Regions from separate parts of the Streptomyces sp. NPDC050085 genome, predicted to be linked through region 2. Evidence: predicted binding sites of a transcription regulator. Region 2 holds the regulator's gene; the other holds the start of a gene.
The links. Region 2 encodes HrcA, which represses chaperone genes, less so after heat shock. Its sites were predicted from a motif close to TTNGCACTCNGNNNNNCNGAGTGCNAA; they were not measured.

Region 1: the regulator HrcA is predicted to act here: its motif matches at 4,312-4,338, upstream of groES (co-chaperone GroES).

What each region holds. Positions count from the first base shown of each region.
Region 1 is NZ_JBITJZ010000002.1:774,424-780,730, reverse strand. It holds gene ACIBUY_RS11875 (RNA polymerase sigma factor) at 1-444, shown strand, start outside; gene ACIBUY_RS11870 (class I SAM-dependent methyltransferase) at 481-1,656, opposite strand; gene ACIBUY_RS11865 (polysaccharide deacetylase family protein) at 1,747-2,721, shown strand; gene ACIBUY_RS11860 (polysaccharide deacetylase family protein) at 2,718-3,587, shown strand; gene ACIBUY_RS11855 (hypothetical protein) at 3,790-4,068, opposite strand; gene groES (co-chaperone GroES) at 4,483-4,791, shown strand; gene groL (chaperonin GroEL) at 4,904-6,307, shown strand, end outside.
Region 2 is NZ_JBITJZ010000002.1:118,071-124,377, forward strand. It holds gene ACIBUY_RS08945 (nitronate monooxygenase) at 1-862, opposite strand, end outside; gene dnaJ (molecular chaperone DnaJ) at 1,041-2,174, opposite strand; gene hrcA (heat-inducible transcriptional repressor HrcA) at 2,175-3,191, opposite strand; gene ACIBUY_RS08960 (MBL fold metallo-hydrolase) at 3,333-4,082, shown strand; gene ACIBUY_RS08965 (DUF3097 domain-containing protein) at 4,117-4,935, shown strand; gene hemW (radical SAM family heme chaperone HemW) at 4,992-6,224, opposite strand; gene ACIBUY_RS08975 (SpoIIE family protein phosphatase) at 6,252-6,307, opposite strand, start outside.

The DNA of each region.
Region 1 (6,307 bases), 660 kb from region 2:
AACAAGATGCTGATCCGCCGCGGGTTCGCCGCGCTCGGCCGGTCCGAGGCGGTGTCGACCGGGGCACCCGGCCCGTACGCCCTGCAGGCCGCGATCGCCGCGTGCCACGCCCAGGCGTACACGTACGAGGAGACCAACTGGGCCCAGATCGCCACCCTTTACGGACTTCTGGCGGCGCGCTTCCCCTCGCCGGTGGTGGAGTTGAACCGGGCCGTCGCCGTGTCGATGGTGGACGGCCCGGAGGCGGCCCTGGCACTCGTGGACGCCCTCGCCGGCGAACCGGCCCTGCGCGGCTATCACTTGCTGCCGAGTGTGCGGGGGGATCTGCTGGAGCGGCTGGGGAGGAGGGAGGAGGCGCGGGCGGAGTTCGAGTGGGCGGCCGCGTTGACGCGCAACGAACGCGAGCGGGAGTTCCTGCTGAGCAAATCCGGCCCCGCCCTGTGACGGGAGGCAGCGGGGTCCGGGGCAGAGCCCCGCGTCTCAGCGAAGAGGTGCTCCCACCAGCATGGTCGGGGCACCGGAGACCCGGGTCAGGAACACCGTCGCCGCCCGCTTCCCGAAGGGCTTCGGCATCGCCTTCCTGCGCAGCTCCTCCGGCTCCACGGCCGATCCCCGCTTCTTCACGGTCAGCACCCCGACCTCCCGCTCCCGCAGCAGCGCCTTCAACTTCTTGATGTTGAAGGGGAGTTGGTCGGTGATCTCGTACGCGGAGGCGTACGGCGTCTCCCGCAGCTCGTCCGCGGTGACGTACGCGATGGTCTCGTCGAGCAGCCCGCCGCCGACCTGCTCGGCCACCTCGGCGACCAGGTGGGCCCGGATGACGGCGCCGTCGGGTTCGTACAAGTACCGCCCCACGGGCCGCACTTCGGGGTCGGGGAGCCCGCGCCCGGCGAGCGTGTGGCCGCCGGGCAGGAGCGTGGCCCGCATTCTGCCGGGCTCCGTGCCGAACCACAGCACGGCCTCTTTCACGTCACCCCCGTCCGAGATCCACTCGGCGTCCGCCCCGGCCGGGATCGCCTCGTGCGGGATGCCGGGGGCGATCTTCAGGGCGGCGGCGCGCGGTGCGGCCAGCGCGGCCGACACGGCCCAGGACAGGGGCGGGGAGTAGGCCTCGGGGTCGAAGATGCGGCCCCGCTTCGTCGAGCGCCGCGCCGGGTCCACGAACACCGCGTCGTACGAGGACGTCTCCACCTCCGTCACGTCCGCCTCCCGCACGTCGATGAGGTCGCCGAGGCCGAGCGCCGCCGCGTTCGCCCGGGCGACGGCGCACGTGAGCGGGTCGCGGTCCACGGCGAGCACGGAGATCCCCGCGCGGGCGAGGGCGATCGCGTCGCCGCCGATGCCGCAGCACAGGTCGGCGACGGAGCGGACGCCGAGGGCCTTGAAGGACTCGGCGCGGTGCGCGGCGACGCTCGTGCGGGTGGCCTGCTCGACCCCGTTCGGCGTGAAGTACATCCGGGCCGCGTCCTCGGCACCGAACTTCGCCACCGCCCGCTGTCGCAGCCGGGCCTGCGCGAGCGCCGCCGAGACGAGCTCGGCCGGGTGCTCGCGGCGCAGCCGGGTGGCGAGCGCCAGCTCCTGGGCCGGGTCGTGGTCGCGCAGTTCGTCGAGCAGGGCCTGGCCGGGCGGGGTGAGCAGGGCGGAGAAGTCGTTCACCGCATCATTGTGGGCCAGTCGGAGGACGGTGCGCGCCCGGCCGCGGTGTCGGCCCCTGATCAGGGCCTTGAGCTGCGAGGATCCGGCGCCATGCAACTAGTACGACAAAACGACGAAACCGCCATCAAGGGGGCGCTCGAGGGGATGCGCAAGGGGTCGCCCCGCGCCCGGCGCGGGCCCGCGATCCGCGTCGTCTCGGCCGCCCTGGTCACCGCCGCGCTCGCCACCGGCTGCGCGACCGGCTCCGACAGCGACACGGTCAAGCCGGCTCCGGGTCAGCAGGCCCTGAACGCCCCGCCCGCCCGCGCCCTCGACTCGTACGCCACCAAGCTCAAGGCCCAGCAGGCGCACCGGATCGCCGCCGCCAAGCGCTGGGGCCTGGGCAAGGTGCCGCTGGCCGCGCCGAAGCCGCCCGCGAAGAAGCCCGTCATCAAGCCGCGCAAGGGCTTCGAGGTCGACGACCAGGCCGCGCTCGGTCTGCCGCCGGTCTTCACGACGATCCCCACCAAGGACCGGGTCGTCTTCCTCACCATCGACGACGGGGCCGAGAAGGACCCGGCGTTCCTGAAGATGATGAGCGACCTGCGGATCCCGTACACGGCGTTCCTGACCGACGCCGAGGTCAAGCCCGAGTACGACTACTTCAAGAAGGCGCAGAGCCTGGGCGTCACCCTCAACAACCACACGCTGCACCACCGCTACATGCCGGGCCTGTCCTACGCGCAGCAGAAGCACGAGATCTGCGGCATGCAGGACGTCATCGCGCAGAAGTACGGCAAGCGCCCGACGCTCTTCCGCCCGCCGTTCGGCAACTACAACCAGGACACCCTCAAGGCCGCGAAGGCCTGCGGCATCAAGTACGCGCCGATCTGGAACGCCGAGGCGTTCGTGGACCGTATGGACTACCGCGAGTGGGACCGGGACATCCATCCGGGCGACATCATCCTCACGCATTTCCGCGGACGGTCGGACTGGAAGGGCACGATGCCCGACATGATCCGCACGTTCATGAAGTACGTCACCGACAAGGGATACGCGGTGGCCCGCCTGGAGGACTACCTGTGACAACTCCGTGGGCGGGGGCGGCCGTTCGGCGGACCGGGGCGCGGCTTGTCGGCTGCGCCCTGGCCGTCGCGCTGCTCACCGGGTGCGCGCAGTCCGTCGACCCGATCGAGCGCATGGGCAGAAAGGCCGCACAGAAGGTCCGGCACCATCCGCGACCCGGTGCGGCCGGTGCCCCGGCCCCCGACGCCCACCGCCGGTGGGGCCTTGCGGCCCCGCTGGCCCGGGCGCCGAGACCCCCCGCCCACCGGGTGCTCCCGCCCCGGGCCGCCGGTGCGGTCCCGCCGGTGATCGACCGCGTACCGACCCGCGACAAGGTGGTCTTCCTCACCTTCGACGACGGGGCCGAGAAGGACCCCCGCTTCGTCGACATGGTCCGCGACCTGCGGCTGCCGATCTCGATGTTCCTCACGCACTCCGTCGCGGGCCCCGGCTACGACCACTTCGGCCGGCTCAGTGCCCTGGGGGCGGGCGTCGAGAACCACACCCTCACGCACCCGTTCCTGCCCGGCCTCGGTTACGTCGAGCAGCACGCGGAGATCTGCGGCCAACAGGACCGCCTCAAGGGCCGGTTCGGCACGGCCCCGCGGCTGCTGCGCCCGCCCTACGGCAACTACGACGCGGACACGCTCCGCGCCGCGGGCGCCTGCGGCATCGACGCGATCGTCCTGTGGCGCGCCTCGATGCAGATCAACGACCTCCGCTACGCCGACGACGGCGACCGCCTCCACCCCGGCGACATCGTCCTGACCCACTTCCGCGGCCCGGGCGACCTCAAGGGCACGACGCTGACCGAGATGACGACGCGCATGCTCCGCCGGATCCAGGAACAGGGCTTCACGGTGGGGAAGTTGGAGGACTACGTGTGACGCTCCGCTGGGGGCGGGGTCCTTCGGGGCCGGGCCGGTGGGGCGGCGGGTCGGCTTTCGGGTGCGGCGCCGTCGTGGCCGGTCGCCTCAACTGGTCGCCTTGAGGGGCGCGGGGAACTGCGCGCTCAGCCCCTACCGGCTCGCGCCCGGGAGTGAACCGAGACCCCCGCGGCGAGAAGCCGGATCGGGGCGCAGCCCCGTCTCAGCCGACCAGGGCGCCGAGGCCGATGACCACGGCGGCGGCGATCTGCATCCCCGCCGTGACGGGCAGTCGCACCCGCTCGGTGACGAAGGTGAACGCCGACGCGGCGATCAGCGCCGCGAGCCCGGCGTACGTCCATGCCACCGCCGTGGCGGAGGCATCCGCACCGAACAGCCAGACAGCGGCCGCGGCACACGCGACCGCGTCCACGCACAGCACGAACAGGCTCAGCGCGATGTCGCCCGCGACGGACTTGGGCGTGCGGTAATGACCGGCCATGCCAGGACCCTCGTACGGAACCCCGGACTCCACGCGCCCCGTTCCCGTACCGAGATCAAGCCGTGCCCCGACAGGGGCGCGGGGAACGGCGCGAGCAACCACGGCGAAGCCGCACGCGCGTCGAGGACCGAAGGCCCCACGGCGCAGGCGGCCACCCACCCGAGAACGCACGCCCGACAGCACGCCAGAACCCCGCACCGAGCCGCAGCCCCGCCCCGAAATCCCCCGCCGCGACGGAGGCGATTAGCAGTCCGCTTGACCGAGTGCTAATCCCGGTCATAGTCTCGGCTCTGGCACTCCCCACTGGAGAGTGCCAGACAGCGACGGGCAGGTCCGGCACCCGCGACGACGGATCCACCTGGTCGCCACCCCAGACTGTTAACCCCGTAGATCTCCGAAGGGGGAGACCGGATCGTGACGACCGCCAGCTCCAAGGTTGCCATCAAGCCGCTCGAGGACCGCATTGTGGTCCAGCCGCTCGACGCCGAGCAGACCACGGCCTCCGGCCTGGTCATTCCGGACACCGCGAAGGAGAAGCCCCAGGAGGGCGTCGTCCTCGCCGTGGGCCCGGGCCGCTTCGAGAACGGCGAGCGCCTTCCGCTCGACGTGAAGACCGGCGACATCGTGCTGTACAGCAAGTACGGCGGCACCGAGGTGAAGTACAACGGCGAGGAGTACCTCGTCCTCTCGGCTCGCGACGTGCTCGCGATCGTCGAGAAGTAATCACCTCGAAGCGAATGCTTTGAAGAGCTGCGCCCCTGGTCCCCGCTGAATGCCGGGCGGCGAGGGGCGCAGCTTCATTAACCCAGCTTTTCGAGAGGGCTGAACCGCTCCCATGGCGAAGATCCTGAAGTTCGACGAGGACGCCCGTCGCGCCCTCGAGCGCGGCGTCAACAAGCTTGCCGACACGGTCAAGGTGACGATCGGCCCCCGCGGCCGCAACGTCGTCATCGACAAGAAGTTCGGCGCCCCCACCATCACCAACGACGGTGTGACCATCGCCCGCGAGGTCGAGGTCGAGGACCCGTACGAGAACCTCGGCGCGCAGCTGGTGAAGGAGGTGGCGACCAAGACCAACGACATCGCGGGTGACGGTACGACCACCGCCACCGTGCTGGCCCAGGCCCTGGTCAAGGAAGGCCTGCGCAACGTCGCCGCCGGTGCCTCCCCGGCCGCCCTGAAGAAGGGCATCGACGCCGCGGTCAAGGCCGTGTCCGAGGACCTCCTCGCGACCGCCCGCCCGATCGACTCGAAGTCCGACATCGCCGCCGTCGCCGGTCTGTCCGCCCAGGACACCCAGGTCGGCGAGCTCATCGCCGAGGCGATGGACAAGGTCGGCAAGGACGGTGTCATCACCGTCGAGGAGTCCAACACCTTCGGCCTGGAGCTCGACTTCACCGAGGGCATGGCCTTCGACAAGGGCTACCTGTCCCCGTACTTCGTCACCGACCAGGAGCGTATGGAGGCCGTCCTCGACGACCCGTACATCCTGATCCACCAGGGCAAGATCGGGTCCATCCAGGACCTGCTCCCGCTCCTGGAGAAGGTTATCCAGGCCGGTGGCTCCAAGCCGCTGCTGATCATCGCCGAGGACGTCGAGGGCGAGGCCCTGTCGACCCTGGTCGTGAACAAGATCCGCGGCACGTTCAACGCCGTCGCCGTGAAGGCCCCGGGCTTCGGTGACCGCCGCAAGGCGATGCTGCAGGACATGGCCACCCTCACCGGTGCCACCGTCATCGCCGAGGAGGTCGGCCTCAAGCTCGACCAGGCCGGCCTGGACGTCCTCGGCACCGCGCGCCGCGTGACCATCACCAAGGACGACACCACGATCGTCGACGGTGGCGGCAACCACGACGACGTCGTCGGCCGGGTGAACCAGATCAAGGCCGAGATCGAGAACACGGACTCCGACTGGGACCGCGAGAAGCTCCAGGAGCGCCTCGCGAAGCTCGCCGGCGGCGTCTGCGTGATCAAGGTCGGTGCCGCGACCGAGGTCGAGCTCAAGGAGAAGAAGCACCGTCTGGAGGACGCCATCTCCGCGACCCGCGCCGCGGTCGAGGAGGGCATCGTCTCCGGTGGTGGCTCCGCGCTCGTCCACGCCGTCAAGGTCCTCGAGGGCAACCTCGGCAAGACCGGCGACGAGGCCACCGGTGTCGCGGTCGTGCGCCGCGCCGCCGTCGAGCCGCTGCGCTGGATCGCGGAGAACGCGGGCCTCGAGGGCTACGTGATCGTCTCCAAG
Region 2 (6,307 bases):
CGGAGAACGCCCGGGTCAACTCGGTCCGGGTGAACAGCGGATCGGTCATGGCCCGCTTGTGCAGCGCGGGCGCACCGGACTCCGGGGTCACGAGGAACGCGGTGCCCAACTGCGCCAGATCGGCCCCGGCCGCCAGCACCGCGGCGACCTGCGCGCCCCGCATGATCCCGCCGGCGGCGATGATCGGCAGCGACACGACCTCGCGCACCTGGGCGATCAGCGCGAGCAGTCCCACGCCGCTGCCGTCGGCCTCGGGGTTGTCGCGGTGCGTGCCCTGGTGGCCGCCCGCCTCGATGCCCTGGACGCACACCGCGTCGGCGCCCGCCCACTGCGCGGCGAGGGCCTCCTCGACGGTGGTCACGGTGACGGCGGTGAGCGTGCCCACGCCGCGCAGCGAGTCGATCACCTCGCGGCTCGGGCACCCGAACGTAAAGGTCACCAACGGCACCGGATCGTCCACGAGAATGGCGAGCTTGGCGTCGAAATTGTCGTCGCGCCCGCTGTCGGGATCCCCCAGCGGCGTCTGGTACCAGCCGGCCTCCCCGGCGAGCTGGTGCCGGTAGACCTCGACACTGGCCGCAACAGAGTGCGCGGCGCGAGCCGCTCCAGTGGAGCCGGTGCTTGCACCGGGGTACTCGGCCTGCGGCATGAACAGATTGACGCCGAAGGGCCGCCCGGTCAGCCCGCGCACCTGCTTGATCTCCTGGTACATCCCGTCGGCGGTCTTGTACCCGGCAGCGAGAAACCCGAGCCCACCCGCCTCACACACGGCAGCCACGAGCGCGGGACTGGAAGCACCGCCCGCCATGGGGGCCTGCACGATCGGACAGGGACAGAGATCGCTCAGTGCGGAGGAGGACATACCGGCATCGTGCCATGTGCGGCCCGCACGTCCGAATCAGCGGTCGGCTATCAGGGGCGCGGGGAACTGCGCGACCAGCCACGACGAAACCAGCACTCGGCACCCCACAGACCGAGGCACCCCAATAGCCGCGAAAAGGGGCCCGGGGGAAACACCCCCGAGCCCCGAATTCACCGGCTCAACGCCCGTTGAACGCATCCTTCAACCGCGAGAACAACCCCTGCTGCCCCGGCTGAAACTGCCCGGTGGGCCGCTCCTCACCCCGCAGCGCCGCCAGCTCGCGCAGCAACCGCTCCTGCTCGGGGTCGAGCTTCTGCGGCGTCATCACCTCGACGTGCACGATCAGGTCGCCCCGGCCGCCGCCCCGCAGATGCGTGACGCCGCGCCCGTGCAGCGGCACCGACTGGCCCGATTGCGTGCCGGGCCGGATGTCGATCTCCTCGAGCCCGTCGAGCGTCTCCAGCGGCACCTTCGTACCGAGAGCGGCCGCGGTCATCGGGATGGTCACGGTGCAGTGCAGATCGTCGCCGCGCCGCTGGAAAACAGGATGCGGCAGCTCATGGATCTCGACGTACAGATCCCCGGCCGGACCGCCACCGGGCCCGACCTCGCCCTCGCCGGCGAGCTGGATCCGCGTCCCGTTGTCCACACCGGCCGGGATCTTCACGGTCAGCGTCCGCCGCGACCGGATGCGACCGTCACCGGCGCACTCCGGGCAGGGCGTCGGCACCACGGTCCCGAAGCCCTGACACTGCGGACACGGCCGCGAGGTCATGACCTGCCCGAGGAAGGACCGCGTGACCTGCGAAACCTCGCCCCGCCCGCGACACATGTCACAGGTCTGGGCGGAAGTCCCCGGCGCGGCACCTTCCCCACTACAGGTCGTACACACGACAGCGGTGTCGACCTGGATGTCCTTGGTGGTGCCGAAGGCGGCCTCGTCCAGCTCGACCTCGAGCCGGATCATGGCGTCCTGGCCGCGACGGGTCCTGGACCTCGGCCCACGCTGCGACGCCGTCCCGAAGAACGCGTCCATGATGTCCGAGAAGTTCCCGAACCCGCCCTGCCCGAAGCCGCCGGCCCCGCCGCCGGACTGCGACAGGGGGTCGCCCCCCAGGTCGTAGACCTGCTTCTTCTGCGGGTCGGAGAGGACCTCGTATGCGGCGTTGATCTCCTTGAAGCGCTCCTGAGTCTTCGGGTCCGGATTCACATCCGGGTGAAGCTCACGGGCCAGCCTCCGGAAGGCCTTCTTGATCTCGTCCTGGGAAGCGTCGCGGCGCACGCCGAGTACGGCGTAGTAGTCCGTGGCCACTTACGACTCCGCCAGGATCTGTCCGACGTAACGTGCCACTGCGCGTACTGCTCCCATCGTTCCCGGGTAATCCATGCGGGTCGGTCCGACCACGCCGAGCTTGGCGACTGCCTCGCCGCCCGAACCGTAGCCGACCGACACGACGGACGTGGAGTTGAGTCCCTCATGGGCGTTCTCGTGACCGATCCGTACGGCCATGCCCGAATCCCCCACCTCACCAAGCAACTTGAGGAGGACGACCTGCTCCTCGAGAGCCTCGAGGACGGGTCGGATGGTGAGGGGAAAGTCATGTCCGAAGCGGGTGAGATTGGCGGTGCCGCCGATCATCAGCCGTTCCTCGGATTCTTCGACGAGCGTCTCCAGCAGAGTGGAGAGCACCGTCGCGACCGTGCCGCGGTCCTCCGCTTCGAAGGCCTCCGGCAGATCCTGCACCAGCTGCGGCACGTCGGCGAAGCGACGGCCCGCGACGCGGCTGTTGAGCCGGGCCCGCAGGTCCGCCAGGGACGATTCGCCGAACGGCGCCGGGCAGTCGATCATCCGCTGCTCCACGCGCCCGGTGTCCGTGATCAGTACGAGCATCAGACGGGCGGGCGCGAGCGACAACAGCTCGCAGTGGCGCACGGTGGAGCGGGTCAGGGACGGGTACTGCACGACCGCGACCTGCCGCGTCAGCTGCGCGAGCAGCCGCACGGTCCGGCCGACGACGTCGTCCAGGTCGACGGCGCCCTCCAGGAAGTTCTGCACGGCGCGCCGCTCCGGCGCCGTCATCGGCTTCACCGCGGTGAGCTTGTCGACGAAGAGGCGGTACCCCTTGTCGGTGGGGATGCGCCCGGCGCTGGTGTGCGGCTGGGCGATGAACCCCTCGTCCTCCAGGGCCGCCATGTCGTTGCGCACGGTCGCCGGCGAGACGCCGAGACTGTGCCGCTCGGTCAGCGCCTTGGAACCGACCGGCTCCTCGGTGCCGACGTAGTCCTGGACGATGGCGCGCAGCACTTCGAGCCTGCGTTCACTGAGCACGGGCGCACACCTCCAGCGTCTTCCTGTCCGGCACCTGCTGTCCGGCACCTGATTGGCACTCGCTGCGGGTGAGTGCCAGTCGTCCCCGGCTCAGTGTACGGCCGACGGGTACGGCCCCGGCAAGGGCGCTAGCGTCGACACATGCACGGCATCGACTGGAAGTCCACGGGATGGGAAGAGCTGGCACCGCACGTGGGGCGGGTCCGGCTGCCCGGCTGGGACTGCACGACCGGCCTCGTCGTCGGCGACGGCGCCGCCCTGCTGATCGACACCGGATCCACACTGCGTGAAGGCTCCCGGCTGCGCACGGACGCCCAGCGCCTCCTCGGACCACACGCGCGAGTGACCCATGTCGCACTGACCCACCCGCACTTCGACCACGTCCTCGGCACCGCCGCGTTCTCGGGCGTCGAGGTCTACGGGGCCGCGGGCATCGACACCGTCTTCGCGACCGGCGCCGACGAACTCCGCGTCGACGCGGAACGTCAGGGCGTCGACCCGGACGCGGCCGCCGAGGCCGTCGACACCCTGGTCACACCGCGCCACCGGGTCTGCGGGGAGTGGACGCTCGACCTGGGCGACGGCCTGCAGGTGCTCCTCGCGAACGTCGGCCCGGGCCACACGGGCCACGACCTCGCGGTCCTCGTCCCCGGCGTCCCCGGCGTCCCCGGCACCCGGGAGATCGTCTTCTGCGGCGACCTGGTCGAGGAGTCGGGCGAACCCCAGGCGGGCCCGGACGCGGCCCCGCACCACTGGCCGGCCGCGCTCGACCGCCTCCTGGACCTGGGCGGCGAGGACGCGGTCTACGTCCCCGGGCACGGTTCGGTGGTGAATGCGGCGTTCGTCCGCGAGCAGCGCGCCACACTGGCGTCACGTTTCGGCGTGTCGTAGCCGGGACCTGCGCGCTTCTCCTATCGTCGGCCGAATGCGCCAGTACAGCCCCGATCTGACTCCCCCGTGGAAGCGGAACAAGCCGGCCCCCGAGGTCCCGGCGGACCAGGACCTCGTTGTCGAGGAGGTCACTACGGGCTTCTGCGGAGCGGTGGTTCGCGTCGAGAAGACGGCGCAGGGCCCGACAGTGACCCTGGAGGACCGCTTCGGCAAGCTCCGGGTCTTCCCCATGGAGCCGCGCGGCTTCCTCCTCGAAGGCAAGCCCGTCACCCTCGTACGCCCTTCAGCGGGCGGCCCCGCCCGGCCGACCCGCACCGCGTCGGGCTCGGTGGCGGTCCCCGGCGCCCGCGCCCGCGTGGCCCGGGCCGGCCGCATCTACGTAGAGGGAAAGCACGACGCCGAACTCATCGAGCGGGTCTGGGGCGACGACCTGCGCATCGAGGGCGTCGCGGTCGAGTTCCTCGAGGGCGTCGACGACCTCCCGGCGATCGTGTCCGAGTTCGCGCCGGGCCCCGACGCACGCCTCGGCGTCCTGGTCGACCACCTGGTCCCCGGCACCAAGGAATGGAAGATCGCGCAGTCGGTGACGAGCGCACACGCCCTGGTCGTCGGCCACCCGTACATCGACATCTGGGAGGCGGTGAAGCCGTCCTCGGTGGGCATCGACGCCTGGCCCCGCATCCCGCACGGCCAGGACTGGAAGACGGGCGTGTGCCGCGCACTCGGCTGGCGAGTGGCGAACACGGGCGAGGCCTGGCAGCACATCCTGTCCCGGGTCCACACGTACAAGGACCTGGAGCCGGAACTCCTGGGCAGGGTGGAGGAATTGATCGACTTCGTGACGGCCCCGTAAGGGACGCGGGGCTGTGCCGATATGCGGCTCCGCCGCGTGGGCGCGAGCAGGCGAACTCAGTCGACCAGGTCCCGCACAACCCCGTCCGCCAACAACCGCCCCCGCAGGGTCAGCACAGCCCGCCCCGCGTCGAACGCCGCCCCCTCCAACAACCCACCCGCGACAGCCTTCCGGGCCGCCGCCAGCCCCGCGGGCTTCAGCAACGACACGGGACACCCGTCCTTCAACCGCAGCTCCAACAGGATCCGCTCGACCCGCCGGTCCTCATCGGCGAGAACCTCCCGCCCGGCCCCGGGCGACTTCCCCGCGGCCAGCGCCCCCGCATACGCCCCGGGATGCTTCACGTTCCACCACCGCACCCCGCCCACGTGCGAGTGCGCCCCGGGCCCGGCCCCCCACCAGTCGGCCCCCCGCCAGTACAACTCGTTGTGCAGACACCGGCCCGCCTCGGACGTGGCCCAGTTCGACACCTCGTACCAGTCGAACCCGGCCCCCGACAGCACCTCGTCCGCGATCAGGTACCGGTCGGCGTGCACGTCGTCGTCGGTCATCGGCACCTCGCCACGGCGGATCCGCCGAGCGAGCTGCGTCCCCTCCTCGACGATCAGCGCGTACGCGGAGACGTGGTCGGGCCCGGCCCCGATGGCCGCGTCCAGGGACGCCCGCCAGTCCTCGTCCGTCTCCCCCGGCGTGCCGTAGATCAGGTCGAGGTTCACGTGCTCGAACCCGGCGGCCCGCGCCTCGGCGACGCACGCCTCTGGCCGCCCGGGCGTGTGCGTACGGTCGAGGACCTTCAGTACGTGCTGTCGCGCGCTCTGCATCCCGAACGAGACGCGATTGAAGCCGCCGGCCCGCAGCTCGGCCAGGTACGCCGGATCCACGGACTCCGGGTTCGCCTCCGTCGTCACCTCCGCGTCCTCGGCCAGGCCGAACTCGTCGCGGATCGCCGTCAGCATGCGTACGAGATCGGAGGCGGCCAGCAGCGTCGGCGTACCGCCCCCGACGAAGACGGTCCGCACGGGCCGGGGGTCGTCCCCGAGCACCTTGCGGGCCAGGCGCACCTCTTCGACCAGCGTGTCCGCGTAGTTGTCACGGGAGGCGAGGACGCCTCCGGTACCGCGCAGCTCGGTCGCCGTGTAGGTGTTGAAGTCGCAGTACCCGCAGCGCGTGGCGCAGTACGGGACGTGGAGGTAGAAGCCGAGGGGACGCGACGCGGCGTCGGCCAGGGCCGCGGCGGGCAGGGAACCGTCGGCGGGGACGGGCTCGCCGTCGGGGAGTGCGGAAGGCATGCCCCCATTGTCCAGCCTCCCCGGGGTTCACTGGGCCTGCAGCACCAGCAGGGCGAGGTCGTCGTCCGGCGGGCTGTCCGCGA